DNA from 3 places in the Sodalis sp. RH14 genome. Region 2 is predicted to be linked to each of the others. Evidence: predicted binding sites of a transcription regulator. Region 2 holds the regulator's gene; each other region holds the start of a gene.

Region 1 (10,101 bases), 1.8 Mb from region 2:
ACCCTTCATGTACCAAATCAACCACCCGATCAGAGAGATCGATATCAAACTGCAAGTCCGGATGCCGCCGATGAAACTCAGGCAATACCGGCGCTAATTGATGGATACCGAACGACAGCGGCGCACTGATGCGAAACGATCCGGACAGCCGCAGCGCGTATTGCCCCACCACAGCCTCGGTTTCGGCGATACTGGCAAGTATCTGTTGGGCACGCTCATAGAGCGCCTCGCCTGGTTCGGTTAGCGATAGCCGCCGCGTGGTGCGCTGCAGCAAGAGCGCGCCGAGATGATTCTCCAATGCCGCAATCTGGCGTGACACCGCCGCTCCCGATGTCGCCAGTTTATCCGCCGCCCTGGAAAAACCGCCTTCCTCTACCACTGTGGCAAAGACCTGCATAGCTTTGACGATATCCACTTCATTTCTCTTATTATTACGTTTTACGTAATAGTCATATTCTCATAGCGCCATTTTTCCCACCATTAAAAACGCTTATTGTATCAATTCGCTTGTTCAGTCATCGCCATCACCCCCTATACCAAAAGGAAATTGCTATGAAAATAACCGTTATCGGCGCAGGCAATATGGCCGCAGGTTTCGTCAAACAACTGACCAAAGCCGGACATCTGGTGTACATCGTCGGGCGCGACGCCGGCAAGTCCGAAGCGCTGGCTAAGCAATTCGGAGCCAAAACCACGGAACCCGCCAAGGCCGCCGGGGCGGACGTGATTATTCTCGCCACCGCCTACGGTGACGCGGTGAACGCGCTGCGCGCCCTTGGCAATCTGGACGGCAAGGTGATTATTGATATCACCAACCCGTTGAGCGCCGATTATATGTCGCTCACCCTTGGACACGTCACGTCCGCGGCCGAGGAAATCGCCAACGCCTTCCCCGGCGTCCGTCTGGTGAAAGCCTTCAACACGATATTTGCCCAGGTACTGGCCGCCGGTCCCGAGTTGGCGGGCAGCACGGTGCCGGTGTTTATCGCCGCTGACGATGCATCGGCAAAAGAAACGGTATCCACGGTGGTTCACTCGCTGGGCTTTAGCGCGATTGATGCCGGCGGATTAAAAAATGCCCGTTATCTTGAGCCGCTGGGCGGGTTGAATATCTACTTTGGCTATGGCGCCGGACTTGGCACCACCATTGCGCCGACCTGGCTTATCAACAAATAACCGGCGTCCAGACACGCTATCTAATAAGAAGAGTATTATCATGCAATTATCATCTCATGTCGTGACTGCCGCACTGGCGCTTGGGCTGGCTGTTTCCTCCGCATTTGCCGCTGATAAAGCCAAAAGCGCGAATGACGCCATACCACCGTTGATGCAGGAACTGTCGAAATATCAGAGCGCTGAAAAAAACGTTAATAACAATCTTAAAACGTTTGATACTCTCGATTTCGACGTATATACCCATCAGAAATGGGATCGCCTGCATGAAAGCCATGCCCAGGATATCCTGGTGCATTATCCTGACGGCCATACGACCAAAGGATTGGCGGCCCATATTGTTGAATTAAAGCAAACATTCGTTTTTGCGCCGGATACGCATATCAATGTGCATCCGGTGCGCTTTGGTTCGGGCGAATGGACCGGGGTCATCGGCATGATGGAGGGAACCTTCACCAAACCGATGCCTTTGGGAAACGGCAAAATGGCGGCACCCACAGGCAAGCCATTTAAGCTGACGATGGCCACCCTTGGCCATTGGACTAAAAGCGGCGTGATGGATGAAGAGTATTTGTTCTGGGACAACGCCTCGTTTATGCAGCAAATTGGATTGGCACATTAATATTATCCTAGGCGCTGGGAATTGACCCCCGGCGCAGATAAAATTGGCGATTCACGCGGCCAGTTCTTCTTCCTGGCGATTTTTCCAGCTTTTTATGTGCGTGACTTCAGCTGTATGTAGACCGCTGACGCTCAGCCAGTGCACGATGGGAAGGGGTAGTCTGGTTTACCTTAATTCCTATGCCTGAAAACGACGAAAAACAAGATAATAAATCTATATAGGATAATCATGAGGATATCATGTTAGGACCATGGCTTAATAGTGCGGCAATTATCTCTGGGGGACTGCTAGGCATTTCATTCGCCAAACATGTACCAGAGCGGCTACGTGAAGGATTACCCGCAACTTTTGCGCTGGCATCGATATCGATCGGTATTGTGATGGTGATAAAAGTACAGAATATGCCGGCGGTAATTTTCGCATTGATCCTTGGAACCACATTAGGTGAATTGTTTTCCCTGGAGCATGGCGTTAAATGGGGGGCAGGAAAGCTTCAGTACTGGCTATCCCGAGTCATCAAAACCCGTAGCACTATGCCAGCAAAAGAATTCGCCCAAAGTTTTACCGCTATGATTGTCCTGTTTTGTGCCAGTGGACTAGGCATAGTCGGCGCATTGACCGAAGGATTCGAAGGTAATTATCAGCTGCTGCTGGTTAAATCGATTATGGACTTTTTTACCGCGATGATTTTTTCGATGTCACTTGGGATTACCTTAGTGATGGTGGCCATACCCCAGCTGTTAATCCAGAGCGCTTTATTTGGACTAGCGGTGTGGATTATGCCATATATGGATAAGGCGGCTTTCGCCGATTTCTCGGCCTGCGGTGGTATAATTATGATTGCCGTGGGACTTCGCATCGCACAGATTAAAATTTTTTCCGTGGTGAATTTTTTACCAGCGCTATTGTTTGTTGTGCCACTTTCTTTTGTATGGAGGGCACTGATGACAGCTTGAAAAAAAATTCTCTGTCGTGCCATTTTTTTTTGCCACTATAAAAAAATTGCCGCGGCATCATAGTAAGCGACCGCCTAGCGCCGTATTGCCCCTTACTCAGCAGGGATGTCGAGGTGCCACGGCAGGAGATCTTTGATCTTGTTGATGGGATGTTCCGCGATAACTGCCAGCACATGACGCAGATACGCTTCCGGTTCCACCCCGTTTAGCTTGTGCAACGCCCGTTCACCGCCGCGGTCCGAACCGAAGAACAGGCAATTTTTGCGGCCCGGGCTCACTACCCGCAGCGCGTTTGCGGCGATATTGTTATCGATCTCCGCCCAGCCATCGCCGGCGTAGTAACACAACACCTGCCAGTGATTCATCAGATAGTTGGACGCCTTCGCCGTATCGGCCTGGCGCGACAGCGTGGTAAAGGCCCTATCAGTAACGATCGAGATCGTGCTTCGCACCCCTGCCTTCGTTACCCGGCCGGACGCCCCCGGATACAAATATCACCCGCACAGCGCATTGGGATACCGCCAGGCAAGGACAACGATGTCTTCAGCGGTATACCGGTATCAGGTATTGGCAATTCGATTGATGCAGCGTTGCTATCTCCTCTTTGCCTTGCGGATAAAAGCACTCTATATCCGGCCCCTGACGGCGCGTTAATTTCAGCTTTGGCAAATAAGTGTCATACAGCATCAAAATAAAATTCTGCAGGCCGCCCGTATCTCCGTTATAGGTAAATAGCGCGTATTCACCGCCCGCCAGTATTACCGGTTGACCTATGGGGGCATACTTTGGCTGAAGCGCAGTGGTGTAACGGAATATGACTTCCTGTCCCATTTCAGGGCTTTTATTCGGCAGTACATGATTTAGACCAAACAAGACGGACGGTAAGATCCGCGCTTGCTCCAAATAGTGAAACCAAAAATCCGTATGCAAATCGGCGCGAAAAAAAGTGCTATCCCGCCCAAGCGACCCGGTATAGCTGCTGGTGACGCCGTATAACTGCACATCCTGTAAGGTGACATAGGTGAGCGGCGGCATAGTCGCGGCGCCTGGTCGTATCGGAGGACAAATGCCAAACGACGGCCACTCCGTCGTATCGCGGTAAAAGGCGGGCGTTTGGCCAAACTGTTTTTTAAACGCCCGGGTGAAGCTCTGCCGGGAGTCAAAATGATATCTGATGGCAATATCAATAATGGGTAAATCGGTGACGCATAACGCCACCGCTGCCCGGGACAATCTGCGCGCCCGGGTATATGAACCCAGCGTCGTACCGGTTATTCTGGAAAACATACGTTGTAAATGCCATTTTGAATAACCTGATTTACTCGCAATCCGATCCATGATTAATGGCTGATCCAAGTTATTTTCCAACCAGCCCAGCAGGGCAAAAATGATGTGGGAGGGATCCATCGGCATTCCTCATAACACTCATGGGCATAAAAAAACACAAACCGGGTGTCGGACCGATAGCCCCAACCCCCAGGTGGCGCATAAACGATTTAAAAAGATGAGTGTTTATAATGGCTATAACCACCCTGCCAATAATTCTGCTCCAATGACCGGGCAAGGTCCTTTTCCGACATGACCGACGCCACGCCTTCTTCCTGGGCGGTTTTGGCCACCTTAACGGCGATCGCGCGCGATATTTGCTGAATATCATTCACCGGCGGCAGTAGCGGCCCCGCGCCGGTCATCGCCAAAGGCGAAGTGGCCGCCAATGCCTGGCTGGCCGCCATCAGCATGCCATCGGTGACGCGGCTGGCGCCCGATGCAAGAATGCCCAGCCCCAGGCCAGGGAAAATATACGCATTATTGCATTGGGGAATATCATAGCGTCGATCCTGGTAAATCACCGGCGCAAACGGGCTGCCCGTCGCCATCATTGCCGCGCCTTCGGTCCAGGCGAGCACGTCCTGTGGCCGGGCCTCCGCGCGCGATGTCGGATTGGACAGCGGCATAATAATCGGCCGCGGGCAGTGGCGCAGCATTTCGTGCACGATTTCCTCAGTAAACAGCCCTGTCTGGCCGGAGACGCCGATAAGCACACTCGGCTTGGCGTGACGCACCACGTCCAGCAGCGAGACGCTGGGTGTAGTCAGGCCCCAGCCGGCGAGCGAGGAGCGGGCGGTCACCAGCCGGCGCTGGAAATCAAGCAGGTTGGGCATATCGTCGGTCAACAGACCAAATCTATCGACCATAAAGACCTGGGCACGGGCTTCTTTTTCTCCGGCCCCTTCCGCCATCATTTGCGCGATGATATTTTCAGCAATGCCGCAGCCGGCGGAACCCGCCCCGAGGAATACGACCCGGTGATCGCGTAACCGGCCGCCCGCGGCATGGCTGGCGGCGATCAGGGTTCCCAGCGTTACCGCGGCGGTACCCTGGATATCGTCGTTAAAACAGCACAGCGTATGGCGATAACGTTCAAGCAGCGGCATGGCGTTCTTTTGGGCGAAATCCTCGAACTGCAACAAGACGCGGGGCCAGCGGGTATTGACCGCCACGATAAAGGCGTCGATGAAGGCCATATATTCGTCATCGTTTATGCGCGGGTGCCGCCAGCCCATATACAGCGGGTCGTCCAGGCACTGCATATTGTTGGTTCCGACGTCCAGCATGATCGGTAACGTTTGTGCCGGATTAATGCCGCCGCAGGCGGTATATAAAGAGAGCTTGCCGATAGGAATGCCCATGCCGCCAATGCCCTGATCGCCCAACCCGAGAATGCGCTCCCCGTCGGTAACCACAATGATTCTGATATCATGTTTAGAGAAATTCTGCAGCATGTCGTCAATACGATCCCGGTCCGGATAGGCAATAAACAACCCTCTGGCGCGGCGATAGATCGCCGAAAATTGCTCGCAGGCCTCGCCGACCGTTGGGGTGTAAATAATCGGCAGCATTTCGTCAAGATGATAACGCAACAAATTATAAAACAATGTCTCGTTGGTGTCCTGGATATTACGCAAATAGATATGTTTTGAAATATCCCGTTTAAATTGGCAGTATTGAGAATAAGCGCGCTCCGTTTGCTCGCCGATGGTTTCGACCTGATTCGGTAACAGTCCGCAGAGATTGAGGGCGCGACGCTCTTGTTCGGTGAAAGCCGATCCCTTATTCAGCAAGGGATTATCCAGCAGCAATGACCCGGTATAATGTGTGTACAACGTTTTGCACGATGCCATTTCACAACCCTCGCATATAACATCAATAAATACGCTTGTATTTATATTTTTCCACTCACAGCCGGCGAGCAGCTTGGCATAAAGCAGTTGTCCGCACCCGGCTAAAAAACCCATCAGTGGTGACTGTTATAGCATGTCAGGTTGCAACTCTCAGTTAAATTTAATTATTAATATGCATTTTTAACTATTTAAAGTTTTTTAATTAAACAAAGATTAATTAAATTACCAAAAAGATTGTGTGATGAGTAGCGCACACAAATTATACATCTGAGTATAAAATAAAACATTATAATTTTATAATACGTATTTAACGTCAGCTATTTAATCAATAAAACCCATTAACCTCTTATCAGCGCACCGCCAAAACAGCAAGGTGATTATAATGGAAAAAATCGACAAACCAATTGAGAATTATGAAAAAACAGCAACGTCGCCCTCATCGACATTCTTCAGGCAATGCAACGGCGCTGATATCAGTTCGGTGCCGTTGATTCTTTTCATTACCATCGCCAGCATCGTGTTTATTTCCGCCTATTCCAGCTACCTGCCTAAAAATATGATTGGTGGTTTGGCCGTCATTATGACCCTGGGATTTTTGCTGTCGCATATTGGCCGACGGATTCCCGTGCTGCGCGATATTGGCGGCCCAGCCATTCTTTGTCTAATGGTACCGTCGGTAATGGTTTTTTTTGGCGTTTTTAAAATTAATACCCTGGAGACGGTACACCTGTTAATGAAGGAGGCCAACCTGCTGTATTTTGTTATCGCCAGCCTGGTGGTCGGCAGTATCCTCGGCATGAACCGTATTGTCCTGGTGCAAGGCATGATCCGTATGTTTATACCCTTGCTGGCGGGAACCGCAACGGCGGCGATAAGCGGATTGGTGGTGGGTAAATTATTCGGGTATAGCGTTTACCATACTTTTTTCTTTATTATCGTCCCCATCCTGGGCGGCGGGATTGGCGAAGGTATTTTACCCCTTTCCCTGGCTTATTCCGCCATCCTGGGCGCCTCGCCGGATGTTTACGTGGCGCAGTTGGCTCCCGCCGCCGTCGTGGGCAATATTTTCGCTATCGTCTGCGCCGGCGTGCTGGCCCGTTTGGGCACCCGCCGCACTCACTGGAGTGGCGATGGCACATTAATCAGGTCGGCGGCGGAAAATGCCTTGTTTGCCCGAAAAGAAGAAGAACGTCCGGTGGATTTCGCGCTGATGGGCGGCGGTTTATTGATGATTTGCACCTTTTTCATCGTTGGGGGTTTAGTTGAAAAATGGGTTCATATTCCCGGACCGGTATTGATGATTCTGATTGCCGTACTGTGTAAATACGCGCGGGTGATCCCGGCAAAGATGGAGGAAGGAGCCCATAGTTTTTATAAATTTGTATCCACCACACTGGTATGGCCGCTTATGATTGGACTGGGCATGCTGTATGTCCCGCTGGAAAGCGTGGTCGCGGTGTTCTCCCTCGGCTATGTGATCGTCTGTGCCTCGGTGGTCATTTCCATGGGCGTCGTGAGTTTTCTGATTGCGCCTTATCTCAATATGTACCCGATCGAGGCCGCCATCGTCACATGCTGCCACAGCGGACTGGGCGGGACCGGCGACGTTGCCATTCTATCAGCGTCAAACCGCATGTCATTGATGCCGTTCGCCCAGATATCCACCCGGATCGGCGGAGCATCGACGGTCATCGGCGCCACATTACTCCTTGGATGGCTGATCTAGCATCCGCTACCGGGCCTATGCCAACGCCGTTCTCCGCGGGCTTAAAAATAACCTTGCCCACGTCTGATGCCAACATTTCCAAGGCAGGACTCGTTGTTTCTATTTACAAAACTTTAACGTATTTGACACGACTTAAATTGCTTTTTTATTTCAATCTGTTTTATTTGTTGACCAAGGGTAACGCAACCCACGAGGACGATGCCTTATGCGCTGGCGCAACTCAGCCGACAGTTTCGGCCATATCAGCATTGCTATCCACTGGCTGGTGGCGTTGGCCGTTTACGGTATGTTTGCGCTAGGCCTGTGGATGGTGACGCTTGGCTATTATGCGACCTGGTATCATCGCGCGCCCGAACTGCACAAAAGCATCGGCTGTCTCCTGTTCGCCATGATGATCTTACGCCTGATCTGGCGTTTTATTTCCCCGCCGCCCAAACCCCTCAGCCATTACTCGCCGCTGACCCGCGCCGGCGCGGTGCTGGCGCATTGGACTTTATATATCCTGCTCTTCGCCCTGCTTACCAGCGGGTATTTGATTTCCACCGCGGACGGGCAGCCGATAAATGTATTCGGCTGGTTTTCCGTTCCGGCCACCCTGAGCGGCCTGGCGGGGCAAGCCGATTTAGCGGGCGACATCCATTTGTACCTGGCGTGGTGCGTGGTGATCCTGTCGGTATTGCACGGCCTGGCCGCGTTAAAACATCATTTTATCGATGGCGACATCACGCTTAAGCGGATGCTTGGGTATCACCTTCATCAACCTGCGCAATATAAGGAAAAACACCATGCTGAAAAAGACTAGCCTGGGCCTGGCGACGGTCGCGTTATTTTTCGCCTCGGGCATAGCCGTTGCGGCGGAGTATAAAATTGATAAACAGGGCCAGCATGCTTTTATTCAATTCAAGATCAAACATCTTGGCTACAGCTGGCTCTACGGCGGTTTTAGGGATTTTGACGGCGGCTTCACATTCGACGCTGATAATCCCGCCGCCAGCAAGGTGAACGTGGTGATTAACACCGCAAGCGTCGATACCAATCATGCGGAACGCGATAAACATCTCAGGAGCGCGGAGTTCCTCAACGTAGCACAATATCCCCAGGCCACCTTCGCCTCCACGCAGGTGAAAAAAGACGGCGATGAATGGGATATCACCGGCAACCTGACGTTAAACGGCGTGACCAAACCCATTACCCTGGAAGCCAAATTGGTCGGCCAGGGCAACGATCCCTGGGGCGGCTATCGCGCGGGTTTCGAAGCTGAAGGAACCCTGGCGCTAAAAGATTTTAATATCACCACGGATCTGGGTCCGGCCTCGCAGCAGGTGGACGTGCTTATTTCAGTCGAAGGGATCAGGCAGTGACCTGCCGGCCATCCCCGTTTTTTCACCGCCGCCAGGGTTCTCTGCTTTCCAGCGGCGCAATATCCGTCAGAACGACGTGGTTAAGCCGGCATAATAGGCTCGTCCTGGTTCGTTATATGTTAATGCGCCTTCGTTTTCACGATAAATGCGTTTATCCAGCAGATTGCTGATACCGACATTGACCCGGACATTTTTTGTCACATCGTAATTCAGGCCGACGCCCAGCACGGAATAAGCACCCAGTTCTTTGCTGGACAGCGAGCCGACTTCGTTGCGTATGTCCGCGTATTCACGCGGTTTCTGCCGGCCGTACATGGTCCAGGCCGCATTGGCGGACAATTTATCGTTAACCTGCCAGTCCAGCAGGGTATTGATGGTGTATTTGGGAATCACTGATAGCGGATTGCCGGTTTCCTTATTCTCGGAGGTGATCATATAAGTGGCATTGGTACGCCAGTTCAGCGTATCGGGCAGCACCGGTATCGCCAGATTAGCCTCCAGCCCTTCCACCAGCGCCTTGCCGCCATTTTCCCAGCGCAGGATATTGCCGCCGTCCGACGCGGTGCCGATAACATCGGTGCCGGCCACGATTTTATTACGGTAATCGTTACGGAAATAAGTGATGCCGGCGTCATAGCCGTTGGCAGTAAATTCCAGGCCGATCTCTTTGTTGATACTGATTTCCGGGTTTAAGTCATCGTTGCCGAGCAGGTAGCAGGCGCCGGTGGCGACCCCCGCCGGGCAGCCGTTGCCATTGGTGCGCAATAAATACCCTTCGCTTGATTGATACAGATTAGGCGCCTTAAACACCCGGGCGATGCCCGCCTTGAGCTTGAAAAAATCGCCGAGCTCCTGGGACATATTCAGGCTGGGGCTCCAATTGGCGCCGAACTTGCTGTGATAATCGAAACGCAGTCCGGGGATAAGGTCGGTGCCGGGCAGGGCTTCGATATTATCTTCAAAATAGAGCGCGCTTAATTCCGCGCTATTTTTACTGCTGCGCAGCGCGGGATTGCCCGATACACCGCCGATGTTCGCATTGGTCTGGCTGGTGGCATGCATCGATGCCGGGTCGTTCAGC
Region 2 (10,101 bases):
GCATTAACGGACAAGGCCACGGGCAGCGGCTTTTTTTCGCTCTGATAGTGATAAAACGATTGCACTGGAGTGATTTTTTATTCATATTTTATGACTATAATATCACTTCTTGATTTGTTGCGGACCGGGTAATTACATATGAATACAGATAATAGCGCAGTAACGCGGGAAACTTTCGACCAGGTTATTCTGCCGGTTTATGCACCGGCGCAGTTTATTCCGGTCCGGGGCAAGGGCAGCCGGGTATGGGACCAGGACGGAAAGGAATATATTGATTTCTCCGGCGGCATTGCCGTCACTGCGCTGGGACATTGCCACCCGGCGCTGGTCGCGGCGCTGAAAGCCCAGGGCGAAACCCTATGGCACACCAGCAACGTCTTTACCAACGAACCGGCGCTGCGCCTGGCGCGCAAGCTGATTAACGCCACCTTTGCCGACCGGGTGTTTTTTGCCAATTCGGGCGGCGAGGCCAATGAAGCGGCGTTTAAGCTGGCGCGTCACTACGCCATTACCCGCCACAGCCCCTATAAAACCAAAATCATCGCTTTTCATAACGCGTTCCACGGCCGCACGCTGTTTACCGTTACCGTGGGCGGGCAACCAAAATATTCCGACGGCTTCGGGCCAAAACCGGCGGATATCGTCCATGTGCCTTTTAACGATCTGGCGGCCGTCAAGGCGGTGATGGATGATCATACCTGCGCCGTGGTGGTGGAGCCGATTCAGGGTGAAGGGGGCATTATGCCCGCCACGCCGGAATTCCTGCAGGGCCTGCGCGATCTGTGCGACCAAAATCAGGCGCTGCTGGTGATGGACGAAGTGCAGTGCGGCATGGGGCGCACCGGCAAGCTGTTTACCTATATGCACTATGGCGTAACGCCGGATATTCTGACCACCGCCAAGGCGCTGGGCGGCGGTTTCCCCATCAGCGCCATGCTGACTACGGAAGAGATCGCCTCGGTGATGAAAGTGGGCACCCACGGCACCACCTATGGCGGCAATCCCCTGGCCTGCGCGGTATCCGAGGCGGCGCTGGATGTGATTAACCAGCCGGAAGTCCTGGCGGGCATTAACGAAAGGCACGATCGTTTCGTCAGCGCGCTCCAGGCGATTGACGACAAATATCAGGTATTTTCGGATGTGCGCGGCATGGGCCTGCTGCTGGGCGCCGAACTGCGGCCGCAGTTCCATGGCCGGGCGCGCGAGTTCCTGCACGCCAGCGCCGCGCAGGGCCTGATGATCCTCAACGCCGGTCCGGACGTCATCCGTTTCGCGCCGTCGCTGGTGGTGGAGTTCGCCGATATCGAACAGGGCATGGCCCGGTTTGAACAGGCGGTGGCGCAGGTTATCGCCGCCAAACCCTAAGGCGCGCGGCGGGAGACTAATGGCTTAACCGGCGCGCCAGCCAGTTGCCGTGCTGCGGCCGCTGGCGCCAGGCTACCGATGAAATCGTATGCATCACGCCCAGATGGAACAGAATACGCCGCAGATGGCGTTCCATCAGGGTGCCGGGCAGCTCCGGCGTTTCGCCGGCGGCATCCATCACCGGGCTGTCTGAGCTTGGGCCGTCATATTCCAGCCGTTGCTGGCAGCGCTGCAGCGCCACCTCGCAAGAGGCCAGGTACTTTTGCGCCAGCGTCGGCGTCAGCATGTAGTGATCCCGCGCCAGGATGGTCATGGCATTGATGTGCTCGACGATGAACTGGCTATGGGTCACCCATAAACGCATATCGGTCAGATAGCGCGAATTAAACGCCGGCTCCCGCATCGCCTGGCTAAGCGACGTAAACAGCGCGTTGTGCGCCTGGTTGACCTTCATGCGCGCGTAGGCCAGCGCCGCCGGCTCGGGGGCGGGTTGCAGCAGCAGTCGCAGCGCGTCCTGGTCCCGCTCCAGCGCCAGATGGGCGTTTTTGCGCAGCATACCGCTTTGCCACTGCGGCCATAACCACAGCATGCCGCCGAACGCCAGCATACAGCCGATCAGCGTATCCACCAGCCTGGGCACCAGGAAATGCGCGCCGTTCAGCGACAGTAGCTGCAACGTATACACCGCGGTCACCGTCATGCCGATCATCGCCAGGCCGTAATTTTTGCGCAACACCAGGTAAGACGCCAGCGTCAGGAACAACATGCACAGCAATACCGTGCCGTCGCTCAGCCTGAATTGCAGCGTGCCGGCGGCAATCACCAACCCCGCCAACGTGCCCAGGGCCCGATGCTGGATCCGCACCCGGGTGGCGTTATAGCCGTTCTGGCTGACAAACATCACCGTCATTAAAATCCAGTAGGGTTTGGGGAGATCCAATACCAGCCCCAGGCTGCTGCCGATGGCCAGCATAATCCCAAGCCTTGCCGCGCTGCGCAGCGCCATGGATTTAAAGGAACAGTAGCTGACCAGCGCATGCCAAAACGACAGCCGCTGCTGGTTGTCGGCCATCAGGTCGCGGCGGTAAAGCGGGCGCTGGGTACGCAGCAGCCGGGCGATACGGCTGAAATGGTAATAACAAAACTGTCCGACCGGATTATCCGGATGCCGGTCGGCAATTTTTTCCAGGGCCGACAGCGCGGTGGCCATGTTAAAACGCCCCGGCTGCCGGTGATAGAGAATATCATCCGCCAGTACCCGCAACCGCGCGGCAATCAGCCGGGCGTTATAGCGGATAACCGCCTCGGCGTGGCTTTGCGCCACCAGTTTTTGTACTTCGTCCGGCTGGTGCAGGCTGACGGCGATATGCTCCTGCAAATCCAGCGCCACCTGGAAAGAACGCAGCAGGCGTTTGTACTGCAGCTGATCATTGGCCGACAGCATATAAAGCTGCTGGTATACCTGGGCAATCAGATCAATCACCGCCTGCTGGCGGGCAAACAGCGGCGGCAGGGCGGTTTCCGGATCGGTATGCTGTGTCAGCAGGGTATATTTCGCCTCGATATAATCCGCCAGCTCCCGATACAGCAGGCTAAGCGATTCCCGCATCGGCTGCTCCTTCCACAACCGGAACCACAGGGCGTTGAACAGCCCGTACCAGGCGGTGCCGGCAATATACAGCAGCGGCGGCACGGCGGGCGGCACATTGCCGGCCAGCCCCAGGGTAAAGATGGCGGCGATAAGCGCGGCGGGCAATAAACGGCCGTGCAGCGGGCTGATTTCACCGGTAACGCCGAACAGCAGCGCCAGGCCGAGCATCACCAAGGGCAACGGCACCGGCACGGCCAACAGCACCTGGATCAGCACGCTGCTCAGCGCGAACAGCACGCCGCCGACGGCCAGTCGCTTGAAAAACCGTTTATGCAGGGTATCGAGGCCGGCGATATTGCAGCAGGCAGGGACCAACGAAAACAGCAGGCCGTTTTGCAAGCTGCCGAATAACAGGCCGGCGGCCACCGGCAGGCATAGCACGATGGTTTGCCGCAGGGCATAGTTTACTTCAGGGTGGTAGATTAACCGGCGCCACATACTGTCAGCAAAAAAAGCGTGGTACGAAGCACCACGCCTGTATAACGGGGCTATCAGCGCGTGCCGTAAACAACAATGGTTTTACCGTGCGCGGATATAAGATTTTGATCTTCGAGCATTTTAAGAATACGTCCTACCGTCTCGCGGGAACAGCCGACAATCTGGCCGATTTCCTGACGGGTGATTTTTATCTGCATGCCGTCGGGGTGGGTCATGGCGTCGGGTTGTTTCGCCAGGTTCAACAGGGTTTGCGCTATGCGTCCGGTAACGTCCAGGAATGCCAGGTTGCCGACTTTTTCCGACGTTACCTGTAAACGACTGGCCATTTGCGCCGACAGGCGCATCAGGATATCCGGATTCACCTGAATCAGCTGCCGGAATTTTTTATACGAAATCTCGGCGACTTCACAGGCGGTTTTCGCCCGTACCCAGGCACTGCGTTCCTGACCTTCCTCGAATAGGCCGAGCTCACCGATGAAATCTCCCTGGTTAAGATAGGAGAGAATCATCTCTTTGCCTTCTTCATCCTTAATCAGCACCGCCACGGCGCCCTTAACGATGTAGTAAAGCGTTTCAGCCTTTTCACCCTGATGTATAAGTGTACTCTTCGATGGATACTTATGAATATGGCAATGAGACAGGAACCATTCGAGAGTCGGGTCTGTTTGCGGTTTGCCGAGAACCATTCGCTGTTATCCTCTTTTGTCATCGCTATCCCAGGTTCGGGACATCGTATTCCCTGTTACGGCGCTTGTATTATTCACTCTGACTCCGCGTTTAAACGGAGCGACGTAAGGGAACTTATTAGGGTCTGGTAATGTGATGTTCCGATCGATCTCTTGCCCTTTCATTATCATGAGGCCGATCCAGCCTTGTTTTTAGCATAGGTTTGAAGCAGTGTCTTCTGTTGTCTTGCTTCAGCATGAAGTATGTTCAGTAACATTGCCAGTTTTCCAACAAAAATGTAGTCTGCTGGAAAGCTTTTCATCAGGAGTATCATAATGCAGGCACGGGTCAAATGGGTAGAAGGGTTGTCTTTCATGGGCGAATCCGCCTCGGGCCACCAGGTTTTGATGGATGGGAACGCGGGCGAAAAAGCGCCCAGCCCAATGGAAATGGTATTGATGTCGGTCGGCGGCTGCAGCGCCATTGATGTGGTATCGATTTTACACAAAGCGCGGCAGGACGTCCGGGACTGCGAGGTCAAACTCACCTCCGAGCGCCGCGACGAGGCGCCGCGCCTGTTTACCCATATCAACCTGCATTTTATCGTCACCGGCGCCGGGCTGACCGACAAGGCGGTGGAGCGGGCGGTGACGCTATCGGCGGAAAAATACTGCTCGGTCTCACTGATGCTCGGCGCGTCGGTCAATATGACCCACAGCTTTGAAGTGCGCGACGAACACCACGCCCCCGCCGCCTAACCGGCCCGCCAACACCGCACTCAAACCCGGCGTGTTCAAGGGAGAGCGCGCCAATGGGGTCGAATCGGGCATGGTTTCTCTGCCCGACCGAGCGCCCCATGGCACGGTATGCCCGCCAACACCGCACTCAAACCCGGCGTGTTCAAGGGAGAGCATGCCGATGGGGTCGAATCGGGCGTGGTGTTCCCGCCCGACCGAGCGCCCCACGGTATGCTAGGCCCGCCAACACCGCAGCGAATCCTGGCGTGTTCAAGGGAGAGCATGCCGATGGGGTCGAATCGGGCGTGGTGTTCCCGCCCGACCGAGCGCCCCACGGTATGCTAGGCCCGCCAACACCGCAGCGAATCCTGGCGTGTTCAAGGGAAAGCATGCCGATGGGGTCGAATCGGGCGTGGTGTTCCCGCCCGAGGCCTCGAGTTTACTTAATTTCCTTTCCTTCCAGCAACTGCTGTACCAGCGGCCCCATAATCAGCTCCATCGCCAGCCCCATCTTGCCCCCGGGCACCACCAGCGTATTAATATTGGAAATAAAGGAGCCTTGCAGCATCGCCAGCAGATAAGGCAGGTCGATATGCGCCAGGCTACGGAAATGAATAACGACAAAACTTTCGTCAAGTGAGGGAATCGCCTTGGCGGCGAAAGGGTTCGACGTGTCGACGGTCGGCACCCGCTGGAAATTGATATGGGTGCGGGAAAACTGCGGCGTGATGTAGTTAATATAATCCTCCATCGACCTCACCACCGAATCCATCACCGCCTCGCGCGAATGCCCCCGCTCGCCGGTATCGCGCACCAGTTTCTGGATCCACTCCAGGTTGACGATGGGCACCACGCCCACCAGCAAATCCACGTGCTTCGCCACGTCATGGCTATCGGTTACCACGCCGCCGTGCAGCCCCTCGTAAAATAACACGTCCGTCGGTTCCGGCAACGCCTGCCAGGGCGTAAAGGTACCGGGGATCTGGTTATACGGCACCGCCTCGTCATACGTATGCAGATATTTACGCGACTGACCGCGGCCGGTATCGCCATACTGATGAAACGTATGCTCCAGCAGGCCAAAGTTATTGGCGTCCGGACCAAAGTAGCTGATATGGCGCCCTAAATCCCGCGCCTTGCGGATCGCCATATCCATTTCCGGCCGGGTAAAGTGATGAAAGCTGTCACCCTCCAGTTCGGCGGCGTGGATATTCAACTGCTGGAATATTTTACGAAACGCCAGGCTGGTGGTGGTGGTGCCCGCACCGCTGGAACCGGTAACGGCAATAATGGGGTGTTTTGTCGACATGGTAACCCTACGCTTGGTTGAATTGCGGCGTGAAGAAGTGCGCCCGGCATCAAGGCCCAGAAGTGAGTGTTAGCATATTTAGCGCTTAGGGGCCAGGGGCTTCGCTATTCGCCCGGCGTATCTCCGGCCTGGTCATTAAACCGGCCGCGCGGCATGATATTGATATTTTCATGCAGTTCCGACCAGACCACCACCGCCTCGCCGCTTATCAACTGGCGTTTTACATCCTCGACCTTTTGCGCCAGTGATTTCTCCTGCTCGCCATAATCGGTGCCCTCACGCAGTACAAAGGACTCGATCAGGTTATAGAGCGTGTCAGGATCGATTTGTTCCCAGGGAATAATCACGATATTGTGTCCCGATAGTCAATAAATCAAGGTGTTGAGTAAATTTCACCTGTTATGCCTTGTACATCCCCGTGCGCACTGGTAGCTTCATACGCGTTATTTTACGGGGAGCCGCCAAAACGTGGAACTGAGTCTTTTTCTGTCAATGCTGGGGTTTCTCTGGGTGGCCGCCATTACCCCTGGCCCTAATAATATGCTGCTTACCGCCTCGGGCGCCAATTTTGGCTTCTGGCGCTCGATGCCGCTGATGATCGGCATCATGCTCGGCATGCAATGTATCCTGCTGCTGGTGGCCTTCGGCATCGGCGGCCTGATCACGCTTTATCCGTCCCTGCATTTTATGCTGAAGGTGGCGGGCAGCCTTTACCTGCTGTGGCTGGCCTGGAAAATAGCCACCGCCGCCTATGAAAAACTGGAAACCGACGCGCCGCCCCCCCGGCCCATTCCCTTCTACCAGGGCGGCCTGCTGCAATTCCTTAATCCCAAGGCCTGGCTGATGGCGCTGGGCGCGGTGGCCAGCTTCAGCCTGAGCGGCAGCGCCTATATCACCTCCGTCGGCGCCATCAGCGTCGGCATCGTCAGCGTCAATATCGTCTCCGGCGTTATCTGGCTCGGCTTCGGCACCCTTATCGGCCGGCTGCTGCGCAGCAAACGCGCCTGGATCGCTTTTAACGTCGCCATGGGCCTGCTGACGGCGGCCTGCGTATTGCTGATCTGGCGCTGACGCGCTTATTGCGACTCGAACTCCCGGGTCAGGGTCTCCAACTGTTCCTGGGCGTCCAGCCACGCCATTTCCGCCTCTTCCAGCTGCGATTTAACCTTGGCCTGCTGTTGCAGGGCCAGGGCCAGGTCCGCTTTACGGCTGATATCATACAGCGCCGCGTCGGCCAGTCCGGCCTCGATGGCCGCCAGCTCCGCGCCACGTTTTTCCATTTGCTGTTCATAACGGGTAATGGACTTGCGCAACGGCTGGGTCTGATTGCGGAAATCCGCCTCGCGCCGCTTCTGGTCTTTCCTGGCCTGGGCATTATTGACCTGCGGCGCCGGGGTCTCGGTATCATTGCCGTCCTGCGCCGCCGCCTGGCGCTGCTGATCCACCAGCCACTGCTGGTAATCCTCCACATCGCCGTCAAACGACGCGACGCGCCCGTCATGCACCAGATAAAATTCATCGGTGGTGGAACGCAGTAAATGCCGGTCATGGGACACCACCACCAGCGCGCCGTCGAAATCTATCAGCGCTTCGGTCAGCGCCTGGCGCATATCCAGATCCAGATGGTTGGTCGGTTCATCGAGCAGCAGAAGGTTGGGACGCTGCCAGACAATCAGCGCCAGCACCAGCCGGGCCTTTTCGCCGCCGGAAAAACGCGCGGTCGGTTCGGTCACCTTATCGCCACGGAAACCAAACCCGCCCAGATAATCGCGCAGCGCCTGCTCATACTCCTGCGGCGCCAGCCGGATCATATGCGCCAGCGGCGATTCGTCGGCGCGCAGGAACTCCAGCTGATGCTGGGCGAAATAACCCAGCTTGATGCCTTTCGCCAGGCCGATGGTGCCGGACTGCGGCTCAAGGGTGCCGGCCAGCAGCTTGATAAGCGTCGACTTGCCGGCGCCGTTGCGTCCGAGCAGGCCGATGCGCGAACCGGGCACCAGGTTAAGCTTGATGGAATTAAGAATGGTGCGCTCGCCATAACCGGCGCTGACTTTCTCCATGCTCAGCAGGGGGCTCGGCAGGCTTTCCGGAGTACGGAACTTGAACTGGAAAGGATTATCCACATGGGCCGGGGCGATCAGCTCCATCCGCTCAAGCATCTTGATCCGGCTCTGCGCCTGCTTGGCCTTGGTGGCCTGGGCGCGGAAACGGTCGATATAATGCTGCAAATGGGCCACTTTTTCCTGCTGGTGCTGGAACAGCGACTGCTGTTGCGCCAGCTTGGTCACCCGCTGCTGCTCAAACGATGAGTAGTTGCCGGTATATTCGTTTAACGTCTGCTGTTCAATATGCAGGATTTTATTTACGATAGGATCGAGAAAATCCCGGTCATGGGAAATCAGAATCAGCGTACCGTCATAATTTTTCAGCCATTTTTCCAGCCAGATGACCGCGTCCAGATCCAAGTGGTTGGTCGGTTCATCAAGCAACAGCAAATCGGAGCGGCAAATCAGCGCCTGCGCCAGGTTAAGGCGCATGCGCCAGCCGCCGGAAAAATCCCGCACCGGCTGTTGCAATTGATCCTGGCTGAACCCCAGCCCGTGCAGCAGGCTCGAGGCGCGCGGCCGAATGGTCCAGGCCTCGATAACGTCCAGCTTGCCGTGCACGGTGGCGATGGCGTGGCCGTCGTTTTTCTCGTTGGCGAGCTGGAGGTCGGCTTCCAGCTGGCGATACTCGCGATCGCCGTCGATAACATACTCCAGCGCCGGCACGTCAAGGGCCGGCGTCTCTTGGTTAACCCAGGCCATCGACCAGTTGGCGGGGAAGGTCACGCTGCCGGCGTCGCAGCCGAGTTCATGCTTCAGCAATGCCAATAATGTTGATTTGCCGCAGCCGTTCTTGCCGACGAGTCCGACCTTTTGCCCGGGATTCACCGTGGCGGTGGCGTTATCCAGCAGTACGTTGGTACCGCGGCGAATTTGCAGTGAGGAGAAGACAATCATAAAGCGCCATAGTTTGAGAGTATGTTAAATTAACATTATTGAATGCTATCCAGGATAACCTGTCCTGGTTTCAACTTTGCGAAGCATGGTAGCGGAAAAGCCGCGCCCTGACGACGCTTTGGAGGGGAATTGATCGCGCAGCCACCCAAAGTTTTGTTGTTGTATGCCCATCCGGAATCACAGGATTCGGTTGCCAACCGGATTTTGCTGCAGGCGGCATCGTCGCTCGAGCATGTCACCGTACATGATCTTTACGCCTTTTATCCGGATTTTTTTATTGATATTCACCACGAACAGCAATTATTGCGTGAACATCAGGTCATTGTGTTCCAGCACCCGCTTTATACTTACAGTTGCCCGGCATTATTGAAAGAGTGGCTCGACCGGGTGCTGGCGCGCGGATTTGCCAGCGGCATCGGCGGCGACGCCCTGGCCGGGAAATACTGGCGAACGGTTATCACCACCGGCGAACCGGAGGGCGCTTATCTTAACCGCGGCTACAGTCGCTACGGCATGGAGGATATTCTACGTCCGTTCGAATTGACCGCCACCATGTGTCGCATGCATTGGGTGCGCCCGCAGGTGATCTATTGGGCCAGAAGGCTAGATCCCGTCGTACTGGCGCGCCATGCCGCCGAATACGCCCAATGGCTGAAAGAGCCGCTTAACGAAAGGGGACAACGCATTGGATAGCAGTCCGTCGTTTTTGACCGCCGTGGTGTTGTTTTTGTTCGCCGCCGTCGTTGCGGTGCCCATTGCCCAGCGCCTGGGGATCGGCGCGGTGATCGGCTATCTTGCGGCGGGTATCGCCATCGGCCCCTGGGGCCTGGGTTTTATCCGCGATGTGGACGAAATCCTGCACTTCTCCGAACTTGGGGTGGTGTTCCTGATGTTTATCATCGGCCTGGAGCTGAATCCGTCGAAGCTATGGGA
Region 3 (10,101 bases), 2.0 Mb from region 2:
TGCCGCAAACATTACAAACAGGCGCTGGAACAGGATGTGTCCGTGCCAGGTTACACGCGCCTGACGCCGTCGGCTTAGGTTCGCGCCGGTCCCGACCGGCGGCGAATCCGCCAGGCAGGCAGCCCGCGCGCTTAAACCGCCCAGGCGGCGCGCAGCGGCTGCCAATGACCGGGCCTGGGCGTCGGCCGCGCCCAGGCCCGGGAATCCCGTGTCGGGGCCTTTAGGGGCCTTCAGCGGTCTTTGTCTACGAGTGGCGGCGTTGCCGGCGAAAGCCGGGAACGGTATTGAGGACTGGGCGGTGGGACGCGCCGGGGACGGCTAAAGGCAGGCAAGGGCACCCGGAGTTATGAATACCCCGTACGGCGCTGGCGTTGCGATAGCGCGTTAAACGGCCCAGGCGGGCCGTAGCGCGCATCCCCAGGCGGGGGCGTAGTGATAGCGCTGCGGACACAAAAAAGCCCCTTACGGGGCTTTTTGGCGTTTCCCCCGCCGGAACGGGGGACTAACAGGCATCAGCAGTATCAGCTGGTGACTTTCTTGCCTTTCTTCTCGGATTTCACGACGTCATTTATCGTCGCTTTGATATTACCGACAGGGGCGGGCGCATTGGCCGCCGCGACGGCGTTTTCAAAGGGTTCGACGAATTTACGGCCATAGTAGGTATCCATCAGGATTTGCTTAAGTTCGGCAATCAGCGGATAACGCGGGTTGGCGCCGGTACATTGGTCATCGAACGCATCTTCCGACAGCTTGTCGACTTTTGCCAGGAAGTCTGCTTCCAGCACGCCGGCTTCGCGAATAGAGGTCGGGATGCCCAGGTCTGCCTTGATTTCGTCAAGCCAGGCGAGCAGATTCTCGATCTTCTGCGCGGTACGGTCGCCCGGTTTGCTCAGGCCCAGATGGTCCGCCACTTCGGCGTAGCGACGGCGTGCCTGCGGACGGTCGTACTGACTGAACGCGGCCTGCTTGGTCGGGTTGTCGTTGGCGTTGTAGCGGATCACGTTGGAGATCAGCATAGCATTGGCCAGGCCATGGGGAATGTGGAATTCCGACCCCAGTTTATGGGCCATGGAGTGACATACGCCGAGGAAGGCGTTGGCAAACGCAATACCGGCGATGGTGGCGGCGTTATGCACGCGTTCACGGGCCACCGGGTTCTTGGCGCCTTCATGATAGCTGGCCGGCAGGTATTCTTTAAGCAGCTTAATGGCCTGCAGCGCCTGGCCATCGGAAAACTCGGTGGCCATAATGGACACATAGGCTTCCAGCGCATGGGTTACCGCATCCAGGCCGCCGAAGGCGCACAGGGATTTAGGCATGTTCATCACCAGGTTGGCGTCGACAATCGCCATATCCGGCACCAGGGCATAATCCGCCAGCGGGTATTTCTGGCCGGTGGCGTCATCGGTGACCACGGCGAACGGTGTAACTTCCGAACCGGTGCCCGAGGTGGTGGTAACCGCAATCATCCTGGCTTTTACGCCCATTTTCGGGAACTTGTAGATACGTTTACGGATATCCATAAAGCGCAGCGCCAGCTCTTCGAACGGGGTGCCCGGATGTTCGTACATCACCCACATGATCTTGGCGGCATCCATCGGCGAGCCGCCGCCGAGGGCAATGATGACATCGGGTTTAAACGACATCATCTGCTCGGCGCCCTTGCGCACGATGCTCAGGGTCGGATCGGCCTCAACCTCGAAGAACACTTCGGTTTCAATGCCGTGGTTTTTCAGCACCGAGGTAATCTGGTCGGCATAGCCGTTGTTGAACAGATAGCGGTCGGTGACGATAAAGGCGCGTTTTGCGCCGTCGCTGGCCACTTCGTCCAGGGCGATCGGCAATGAACCACGACGGAAATAGATGGATTTAGGAAGCTTATGCCACATCATATTTTCAGCTCGCTTGGCCACGGTTTTCTTGTTGATGAGATGCTTGACCCCGACGTTCTCGGAGATCGAGTTCCCGCCCCAGGAACCACAACCCAGCGTCAGGGACGGCGCCAGCTTGAAGTTATAGAGGTCGCCGATACCCCCTTGGGAGGCCGGGGTGTTGATCAGGATACGCGCGGTCTTCATCTTGTCGCCGAAAAAATTCACGCGTTCAGGCTGGTTATCCTGGTCGGTGTACAGACAAGAGGTATGGCCGATGCCGCCCATCTCCACCAATTTTTCCGCTTTGATCACGGCGTCTTCGAAATTCTTGGCGCGGTACATGGCCAGCATCGGCGACAGTTTTTCATGGGCGAAGGGTTCTGAGTCGTCCACGACGGTCACTTCACCGATCAGCACCTTGGTGTTGCCCGGCACTTTGATGCCGGCCATATCGGCAATCTTCGATGCCGCCTGGCCGACAATGGCCGCGTTAAGCGCGCCGTTTTTCAGGATGATGCCCTGAACGGCTTTCAGTTCCTCGCCGCGCAGCATATAGCCGCCATGGCTGGCGAAACGTTCGCGTACGGCGTCATAGATTTCGTCGACCACGATAACCGACTGTTCGGAGGCGCAGATGACGCCGTTATCGAAGGTCTTCGACATCAGGATGGAGGCTACCACGCGTTTGATGTCCGCGGTTTCATCCACCACGACCGGGGTGTTGCCGGCGCCGACGCCGATGGCAGGCTTGCCGGAGCTGTAGGCGGCCTTGACCATGCCCGGACCACCGGTGGCGAGGATCAGGTTGACCAGCGGATGATGCATAAGCTGGTTGGATAATTCCACGGTCGGCTCGTCTATCCAGCCGATGATGTCTTTCGGCGCACCGGCGGCGACAGCGGCCTTAAGCACGATTTCCGCCGCGCGGTTGGTGGCGTTCTTGGCGCGCGGATGCGGCGAGAAAATGATGCCGTTGCGGGTCTTCAGACAGATTAACGCCTTGAAGATAGCCGTCGATGTCGGGTTGGTGGTAGGCACGATACCGCAGATGATACCGATGGGTTCGGCGATGGTGATAGTGCCGAACGTATCGTCCTGGGCCAGGATGCCGCAGGTTTTTTCATCTTTATAGGCGTTGTAAATATATTCGGAGGCAAAATGGTTTTTAATCACTTTATCTTCGACGATGCCCATACCGGATTCGGCTACGGCCATCTTGGCGAGGGGGATGCGCGCATCGGCGGCGGCCAGGGCGGCGGCGCGGAAAATTTTATCCACCTGCTCCTGGGTAAAATTGGCATATTCGCGCTGGGCTTTTTTGACGCGTTCTACCAGCGTATTAAGTTCAGCGACATTAGTAACAGCCATAATGCTCTCCTAATAAATGTTAAAATTTTGGGTTAGATTGTTAAACTCTTTAAGTAAAAAGCCTGCCCGCCTCGCCCACAAAGATATATATGACTAATATTATATCAGTTAGTCTATCTGCCCAATCAGGGATATGCATTGGCACAATGAGCTTTTTACTTAATGAGTTTCTTCAATCACCTACTTTAACAAAAAATTCAGTTAAATTGCCGCTTTTTTATGCTTACCCGGCTTTGCGTTAAAGGGATCTTAAAGAGTATTACCGCAGTTATATGTGATACATATCACAAATTATGCATGCTGACTCCATTCAGCAGGGAGGGGTAGCCGCAAAAGTTACACAGGTGCCTTAATTACGTTAACCGATGAAATGTCGGGATAAATACGATTACAATTAATTAACAAACTGGCTGCAAAATTCGCCCCAAATAGCGATTTACCGCCGGGGGAGAAAGCAAAACGGCAGGCCGCCAGAAAAATCCACCTTAACATTGCCTGCCTAACCCCGCGCAGCGATGCTCATAACGGTCAGCATCAAAATAGGACAAAACATGCACGGAATTGGCCAAAATGCACCATAAAGCATCAGCGTATATTAACTGCGCAATGGGATTTTGTCGGCATAATGGGAAATTAATCGTGCTTTATTTCAAAACGATAGCGGGTTTTATCGGAATTTTCCGGATTTTTTTTCAGCCTAAGCGGCAAAGGGTCTTGTCACAATGCTACTCAGATGTTATTAGTGTTTATTCACGCATCATTAGGCGTTTATTCTCTTTACAGGCCATAAATTGACCTTATGTGTTTTTATGTAACAAATGATTAAATAATAATTATTTTTCCATGTAAGGCTGATATTTTTTGATGCCATGATAACTGTAAATAACTTCTTGCCAGGCCTGTGTCCCACCCGATTGCTGTTTTTGCCGGCGCCGCGCCGGCTTGTTTCCTTTATAGCCTTCACCAATAAGGAATACCGCTTCTTTGCCTTGTGGTTTCGTTCACCATAATTGGCGTGGGAGTTGTCATACCCGTTTAACGGGAACCTGCGTGCCGCAAAGCCGGGGCCACGCAATAATAAAAAACTGGAGTGCACTGATAATGACCAACATCACGAAAAAGACACTGCTGGCGGCGGGCATCATTGCCGCACTGGGCGTCGTGTCGGTAGGATCCTCTTTCGCCGCGGACGTTCCCGCCGGCGTGCAGCTTAGCGACAAACAGGAATTGGTGCGCGGCAACGGCGCCGAAATACAGTCCCTCGATCCCCATAAGATAGAAGGGGTGCCGGAATCCAATATCAACCGCGATGTGCTGGAAGGGCTGACCATTAACGACCTGTACGGCCATACGCAGCCGGGCGCCGCCGAAAGCTGGGAGACCAAGGACTCGAAAGTCTGGATCTTCCATCTGCGCAAAGACGCCAAATGGTCCAACGGCGATCCGGTGACGGCGCAGGATTTTGTCTATAGCTGGCGTCGCCTGGCCGACCCGCAGACCGCGTCGCCGTATGAAAGCTATCCGCAGTACGCCCATATCGTGAATATCGATGAAATCATTGCCGGCAAAATGAAACCCGATACCCTGGGCGTTAAGGCCGTGGACGATAAGACGCTGGAAGTGACCCTGAGCCAGCCGGTGCCTTATTTTCCTAAATTACTGAGCAACCCCGCCATGTCGCCGGTGCCGCAAAAGGTGGTGGAGCAGTTTGGTGAAAAATGGACCCAGCCCGCCAATTGGGTCGGCAACGGCGCGTATAAAGTAAAGGATTGGGTCGTCAACGAGCGTCTGGTGCTGGAGCGTAGCCCGTCCTATTGGAATAATGCCAAGACGGTGATCAACCAGGTGACCTACCTGCCGATTTCCTCGGAAGTAACCGACGTGAACCGCTATCGCGCCGGCGAATCCGATATGACCTATAACAATCTGCCGATCGAATTATTCCAGAAGCTGAAACGCGAAATCCCGAAAGAAGTGCATGTCGATCCGTATCTGTGTACCTATTATTATGAAATCAATAACCAAAAGGCGCCCTTTACCGATGTGCGCGTGCGCACCGCGCTGAAACTGGCGCTGGATCGCGATATTATCGTTAACAAGGTCAAAGCCCAGGGCGACTTGCCCGCCTTTGGTTTTACGCCTCCGTATACCGACGGCGCCAAGCTGACCCCGCCGGAGTGGTTTGGCTGGAGCCAGGACAAACGTAATGCCGAAGCGCGTAAGCTGCTGGAGCAGGCCGGCTACACCAAGGATAAGCCGCTGACCTTCGATTTATTGTACAATACCTCCGATCTGCATAAGAAACTGGCGATTGCCGTTGCGTCGATATGGAAAAAGAACCTGGGCGTGGAAGTCAAGTTGGTAAACCAGGAATGGAAAACCTTCCTCGATACCCGTCACCAGGGGACCTTTGATGTATCCCGCGCCGGCTGGTGTGCCGATTACAACGAACCCACCACCTTCCTGAACATTATGCTGACCAATGGTTCGAGCAATACCGCCCATTACTCCAGCCCGGCCTTTGATAAACTGATTGCCGACGCCGTCGACGCCAAGAGCGATGATGCGCGCACAACCTTGTATCAGCAGGCTGAACAGCAACTGGATAAGGATTCCGCCATCGTTCCGGTGTATTACTATGTGAACGCCCGGCTGGTGAAACCTTATGTTGGTGGATATACCGGTAAAGATCCGCTGGATAATGTGTATGTAAAAGACCTTTACATCATCAAACATTAACCAGGCGTAATGGATGACAACAGGGCAGGGTCTTCACGGGCCGTGCCCTGTTTTTCCTGTTCAAGTGAACGATTTGAATAAATGCACGTTATAGGTATTGGGCATGTTAAAGTTTATTATCCGCCGGTTGCTTGAAGCGATTCCGACGCTATTCATATTGATCACCATTTCATTTTTCATGATGCGGCTGGCGCCCGGGAGTCCGTTTACCGGCGAGCGCGGCCTGCCGCCGGAAGTGATGGCCAACATCGAAGCCAGGTACCATCTCAACGATCCGATGATAAAGCAGTACGGCGCGTATCTGGTCCAACTGGCGCACGGTGATTTCGGCCCGTCGTTCAAATATAAAGACTATTCGGTTAACGATTTGGTGGCCAATTCTTTTCCCGTCTCGGCCAAGCTAGGCCTGGCGGCGTTTATACTGGCGATGGTGGTGGGGGTATTCGCCGGCGTCATGGCGGCGCTGCGGCAAAATACCAAATGGGATTACCTGGCCATGGGTTTTGCCATGACCGGCGTCGTCATACCCAGCTTTGTGGTGGCGCCGCTGCTGGTGCTTATCTTCGCCATTACGCTTAAATGGCTGCCGGGCGGCGGCTGGAACGGCGGCGCGCCCAGGTTTGTGCTGCTGCCGATGATTGCCCTGTCGCTGGCCTATATCGCCAGCATCGCCCGTATCACCCGTGGCTCGATGATTGAGGTGCTGCACTCCAACTTTATCCGCACCGCCCGGGCCAAGGGACTGCCCATGCGGCGCATTATTTTCAGCCACGCCCTCAAACCCGCGCTGCTGCCGGTCATTTCTTATATGGGACCGGCGTTTGTCGGTATCATTACCGGCTCCATGGTAATAGAAACCATCTTCGGACTGCCGGGGATCGGCCAGCTGTTTGTCAACGGCGCGCTGAACCGTGATTATTCGCTGGTGTTAAGCCTGACCATCCTGGTCGGGGCGCTGACGATTTTATTTAATGCGATTGTCGATGTGCTGTACGCGGTTATCGACCCGAAAATACGTTATTAAGCTGGAGCACGCACATGATGATTGGTAACAAAAATAGCGAGGCTCTGGAGAAACTCAGCGAAACGCTGCAAGTGGAAGGCCGTAGCCTTTGGCAGGACGCCCGCCGGCGTTTTATCCATAACAAGGCCGCGCTAACCAGCCTTATCGTTCTGGCGCTGATCGTGGTGTTTGTCGCCCTGGCGCCTTCCCTGGCGCAATTCAGTTACGACGATACCGACTTTGCCATGATGTCGGCCGCGCCGAGTATGGAATCCGCGCATTATTTCGGCACCGATTCCTCCGGCCGCGATCTGCTGGTGCGCGTGGCCATCGGCGGACGGATTTCCTTGATGGTCGGCGTCGCCGCCGCGCTGGTGGCGGTGATCCTGGGCACGCTTTACGGTGCGCTGTCCGGCTATCTCGGCGGTAAAACCGACTCGGTGATGATGCGCCTGCTGGAAATCCTCAACTCTTTTCCGTTTATGTTTTTCGTTATCCTGCTGGTGACTTTTTTCGGCCGCAATATCTTTTTGATCTTTATCGCCATCGGCATGGTGTCCTGGCTGGATATGGCGCGTATCGTGCGCGGCCAGACCCTGGGGCTGAAACGCAAGGAGTTTATCGAGGCCGCGGTGGTCAGCGGGGTGCGTACCCGCAATATTATCCTGCGCCATATCGTCCCCAACGTGCTGGGCGTGGTGGTGGTTTATGCGTCCCTGCTGGTGCCGAGCATGATCCTGTTCGAGTCGTTCCTCAGTTTCCTGGGGCTGGGCACGCAGGAGCCGCTGAGCAGCTGGGGCGCCTTGTTAAGCGACGGCGCCAATTCCATGGAAGTGTCGCCCTGGCTGCTGATGTTTCCCGCCTTTTTCCTGGTGGTGACGCTGTTTTGTTTTAATTTTATCGGCGATGGCCTGCGTGATGCCCTCGACCCGAAAGATCGTTAAGGAGTGCCGTGATGAGCATAATCGACCCAAAAACGCCGACGCCCTCCCTGGCGTCGGCAGCGTCCGCGCCGGCATTGCTGACCGTTAAGGATTTGCGCGTGACCTTCGCCACCGCCGACGGCGATGTGACCGCGGTTAACGACCTGAACTTTACCCTGCGGGCCGGGGAAACGCTGGGTATTGTCGGCGAGTCCGGCTCGGGTAAGTCTCAGACCGCGTTTGCCCTGATGGGACTGCTGGCCGCCAACGGGCGTATTGAGGGCTCCGCCGCCTTTAATGGCCGTGAAATTCTCAACCTGCCGGAGAAGCAGCTGAACAAACTACGCGCCTCGGAAATCTCGATGATTTTCCAGGATCCGATGACGTCGCTTAATCCTTATATGCGGGTGGGCGAACAGCTGATTGAAGTACTGTTGATGCATAAAAAAATCAGCAAGCATGAGGCGTTTGAAGAGTCGGTGCGTATGCTCGACGCGGTAAAAATGCCCGAGGCGCGCAAGCGGATGCGGATGTATCCCCATGAGTTTTCCGGCGGCATGCGTCAGCGGGTGATGATCGCCATGGCGCTGCTGTGCCGGCCGAAACTGCTGATAGCCGATGAGCCCACCACCGCGCTGGATGTCACCGTCCAGGCGCAGATCATGACCTTGCTAAACGATCTGAAACGCGAGTTTAACACCGCCATCATTATGATTACCCACGATTTGGGTGTGGTGGCCGGCATCTGCGATCGCGTGCTGGTGATGTACGCGGGCCGTACCATGGAATACGGTACGGCGCGCGATATTTTTTACCAGCCCAGCCATCCTTATTCCATCGGCCTGCTGTCGGCGGTGCCACGGCTGGATGCCGACGGTTCCACCATGATGGTGACCATTCCCGGCAATCCGCCCAATCTGCTGCGTTTGCCGGAGGGCTGTCCGTTCCAGCCGCGCTGTCCTTACGCCATGGATATCTGCGTCAACATGCCGCCCCTTGAGCGGTTCGCCACGGAGCGTCTGCGCGCCTGCTATAAGCCCCTGGAGGAATTGGTATGAATGCCATGGACGAACATAAAAAGGTGCTGCTGGATGTCGAAAACCTGAAAGTGTATTTCGAGGTGAAAGGCGATAAACAGTGGTTCTGGCAACCGGCCAAGAGCCTAAAGGCGGTCGACGGCGTGTCCCTGCGGCTGTACGAGGGAGAAACGCTGGGGGTGGTGGGCGAGTCGGGCTGTGGCAAATCGACCTTTGCCCGGGCGCTGATTGGCCTGGTGAAATCCACCAGCGGGCGTATCGCCTGGCTGGGCAAGGAATTGCAGGGGATGAGCAGCGATGAGTGGCGCGAGACGCGTAACGATATCCAGATGATTTTCCAGGACCCGCTGGCCTCGCTTAATCCGCGCATGACCATCGGCGATATCATCGCCGAGCCGTTGCATACCTATCATCCGAAGATGCCGCGCCAGTTGGTGAAAGACAAGGTGCGCAACATGATGCTGAAGGTGGGGCTGTTGCCGAATCTTATCAATCGGTATCCGCATGAGTTTTCCGGCGGGCAGTGTCAGCGTATCGGCATCGCCCGCGCGCTGATACTTGAACCCAAGCTGGTGATTTGCGACGAGCCGGTGTCGGCGCTGGACGTGTCGATCCAGGCGCAGGTGGTGAATTTATTGCAGCAGCTGCAGCGTGAGATGGGGCTGTCGCTGATCTTTATCGCCCACGATCTGGCGGTGGTGAAGCATATTTCCGATCGGGTGCTGGTGATGTACCTGGGCCACGCGGTGGAGTTGGGTACGTATGATCAGGTGTATCATAATCCTCAGCATCCCTACACCAAGGCGTTGATGTCGGCGGTGCCGATACCGGATCCGGATAAGGAACGTAATAAGGCCATTCAACTGCTGGAAGGGGATTTGCCGTCGCCGATCAATCCGCCGTCGGGGTGTGTGTTCCGTACCCGGTGCCCGATTGCCGGCGAGGCGTGCGCGGTGACGCGGCCGATACTGCAGGGCAGTTTTCGGCATGCGTGCTCCTGCATTAAGGTGGATGTGAGCCAACTGGCGCAATAATCGGGAATAAAACCCACTTTTCGCCAGCAGGGTGCCAGCGGGCGTACCAATGATATGGTCTGGTGATTTTGGAGCGCCGGATGGATGTCGCCACGTTTATGTCGCCGCGGAGAGGATTTCGCC

The links. The regulator CRP, encoded in region 2, controls carbon source genes, mostly activating them, when cyclic AMP is high. The targets are predictions, from matches to a motif close to ATGTGANNNNNNTCACAT.
Region 1: a site for CRP is predicted at 6,170-6,187, ahead of ACL2XQ_RS15755 (2-hydroxycarboxylate transporter family protein). Genes of this name have one in related genera too.
Region 3: a site for CRP is predicted at 3,515-3,532, ahead of adhE (bifunctional acetaldehyde-CoA/alcohol dehydrogenase). Genes of this name have one in related genera too.

What each region holds. Positions count from the first base shown of each region.
Region 1 covers NZ_CP178739.1:3,447,224-3,457,324, forward strand. Annotated here, with positions in the region: gene ACL2XQ_RS15720 (LysR family transcriptional regulator) at 1-415, opposite strand, end outside; gene ACL2XQ_RS15725 (NADPH-dependent F420 reductase) at 553-1,176, shown strand; gene ACL2XQ_RS15730 (ester cyclase) at 1,217-1,795, shown strand; gene ACL2XQ_RS15735 (DUF554 domain-containing protein) at 2,035-2,751, shown strand; gene ACL2XQ_RS15740 (IS66 family transposase) at 2,844-3,242, opposite strand; gene ACL2XQ_RS15745 (helix-turn-helix domain-containing protein) at 3,295-4,158, opposite strand; gene ACL2XQ_RS15750 (NAD-dependent malic enzyme) at 4,248-5,933, opposite strand; gene ACL2XQ_RS15755 (2-hydroxycarboxylate transporter family protein) at 6,316-7,659, shown strand; gene ACL2XQ_RS15760 (cytochrome b) at 7,865-8,461, shown strand; gene ACL2XQ_RS15765 (YceI family protein) at 8,448-9,020, shown strand; gene ACL2XQ_RS15770 (TonB-dependent siderophore receptor) at 9,087-10,101, opposite strand, start outside.
Region 2 covers NZ_CP178739.1:5,213,164-5,223,264, reverse strand. Annotated here, with positions in the region: gene argD (bifunctional acetylornithine/succinyldiaminopimelate transaminase) at 139-1,365, shown strand; gene ACL2XQ_RS23905 (YccS/YhfK family putative transporter) at 1,382-3,454, opposite strand; gene crp (cAMP-activated global transcriptional regulator CRP) at 3,508-4,140, opposite strand; gene ACL2XQ_RS23895 (hypothetical protein) at 4,308-4,496, opposite strand; gene ACL2XQ_RS23890 (OsmC family protein) at 4,456-4,878, shown strand; gene ACL2XQ_RS23885 (phosphoribulokinase) at 5,297-6,166, opposite strand; gene ACL2XQ_RS23880 (YheU family protein) at 6,271-6,513, opposite strand; gene ACL2XQ_RS23875 (LysE family translocator) at 6,635-7,237, shown strand; gene ACL2XQ_RS23870 (ABC transporter ATP-binding protein) at 7,243-9,168, opposite strand; gene kefG (glutathione-regulated potassium-efflux system ancillary protein KefG) at 9,301-9,861, shown strand; gene kefB (glutathione-regulated potassium-efflux system protein KefB) at 9,854-10,101, shown strand, end outside.
Region 3 covers NZ_CP178739.1:3,195,895-3,205,995, reverse strand. Annotated here, with positions in the region: gene ACL2XQ_RS14565 (thymidine kinase) at 1-78, shown strand, start outside; gene adhE (bifunctional acetaldehyde-CoA/alcohol dehydrogenase) at 522-3,242, opposite strand; gene oppA (oligopeptide ABC transporter substrate-binding protein OppA) at 4,344-5,981, shown strand; gene oppB (oligopeptide ABC transporter permease OppB) at 6,085-7,005, shown strand; gene oppC (oligopeptide ABC transporter permease OppC) at 7,020-7,928, shown strand; gene ACL2XQ_RS14540 (ABC transporter ATP-binding protein) at 7,940-8,965, shown strand; gene oppF (murein tripeptide/oligopeptide ABC transporter ATP binding protein OppF) at 8,962-9,978, shown strand.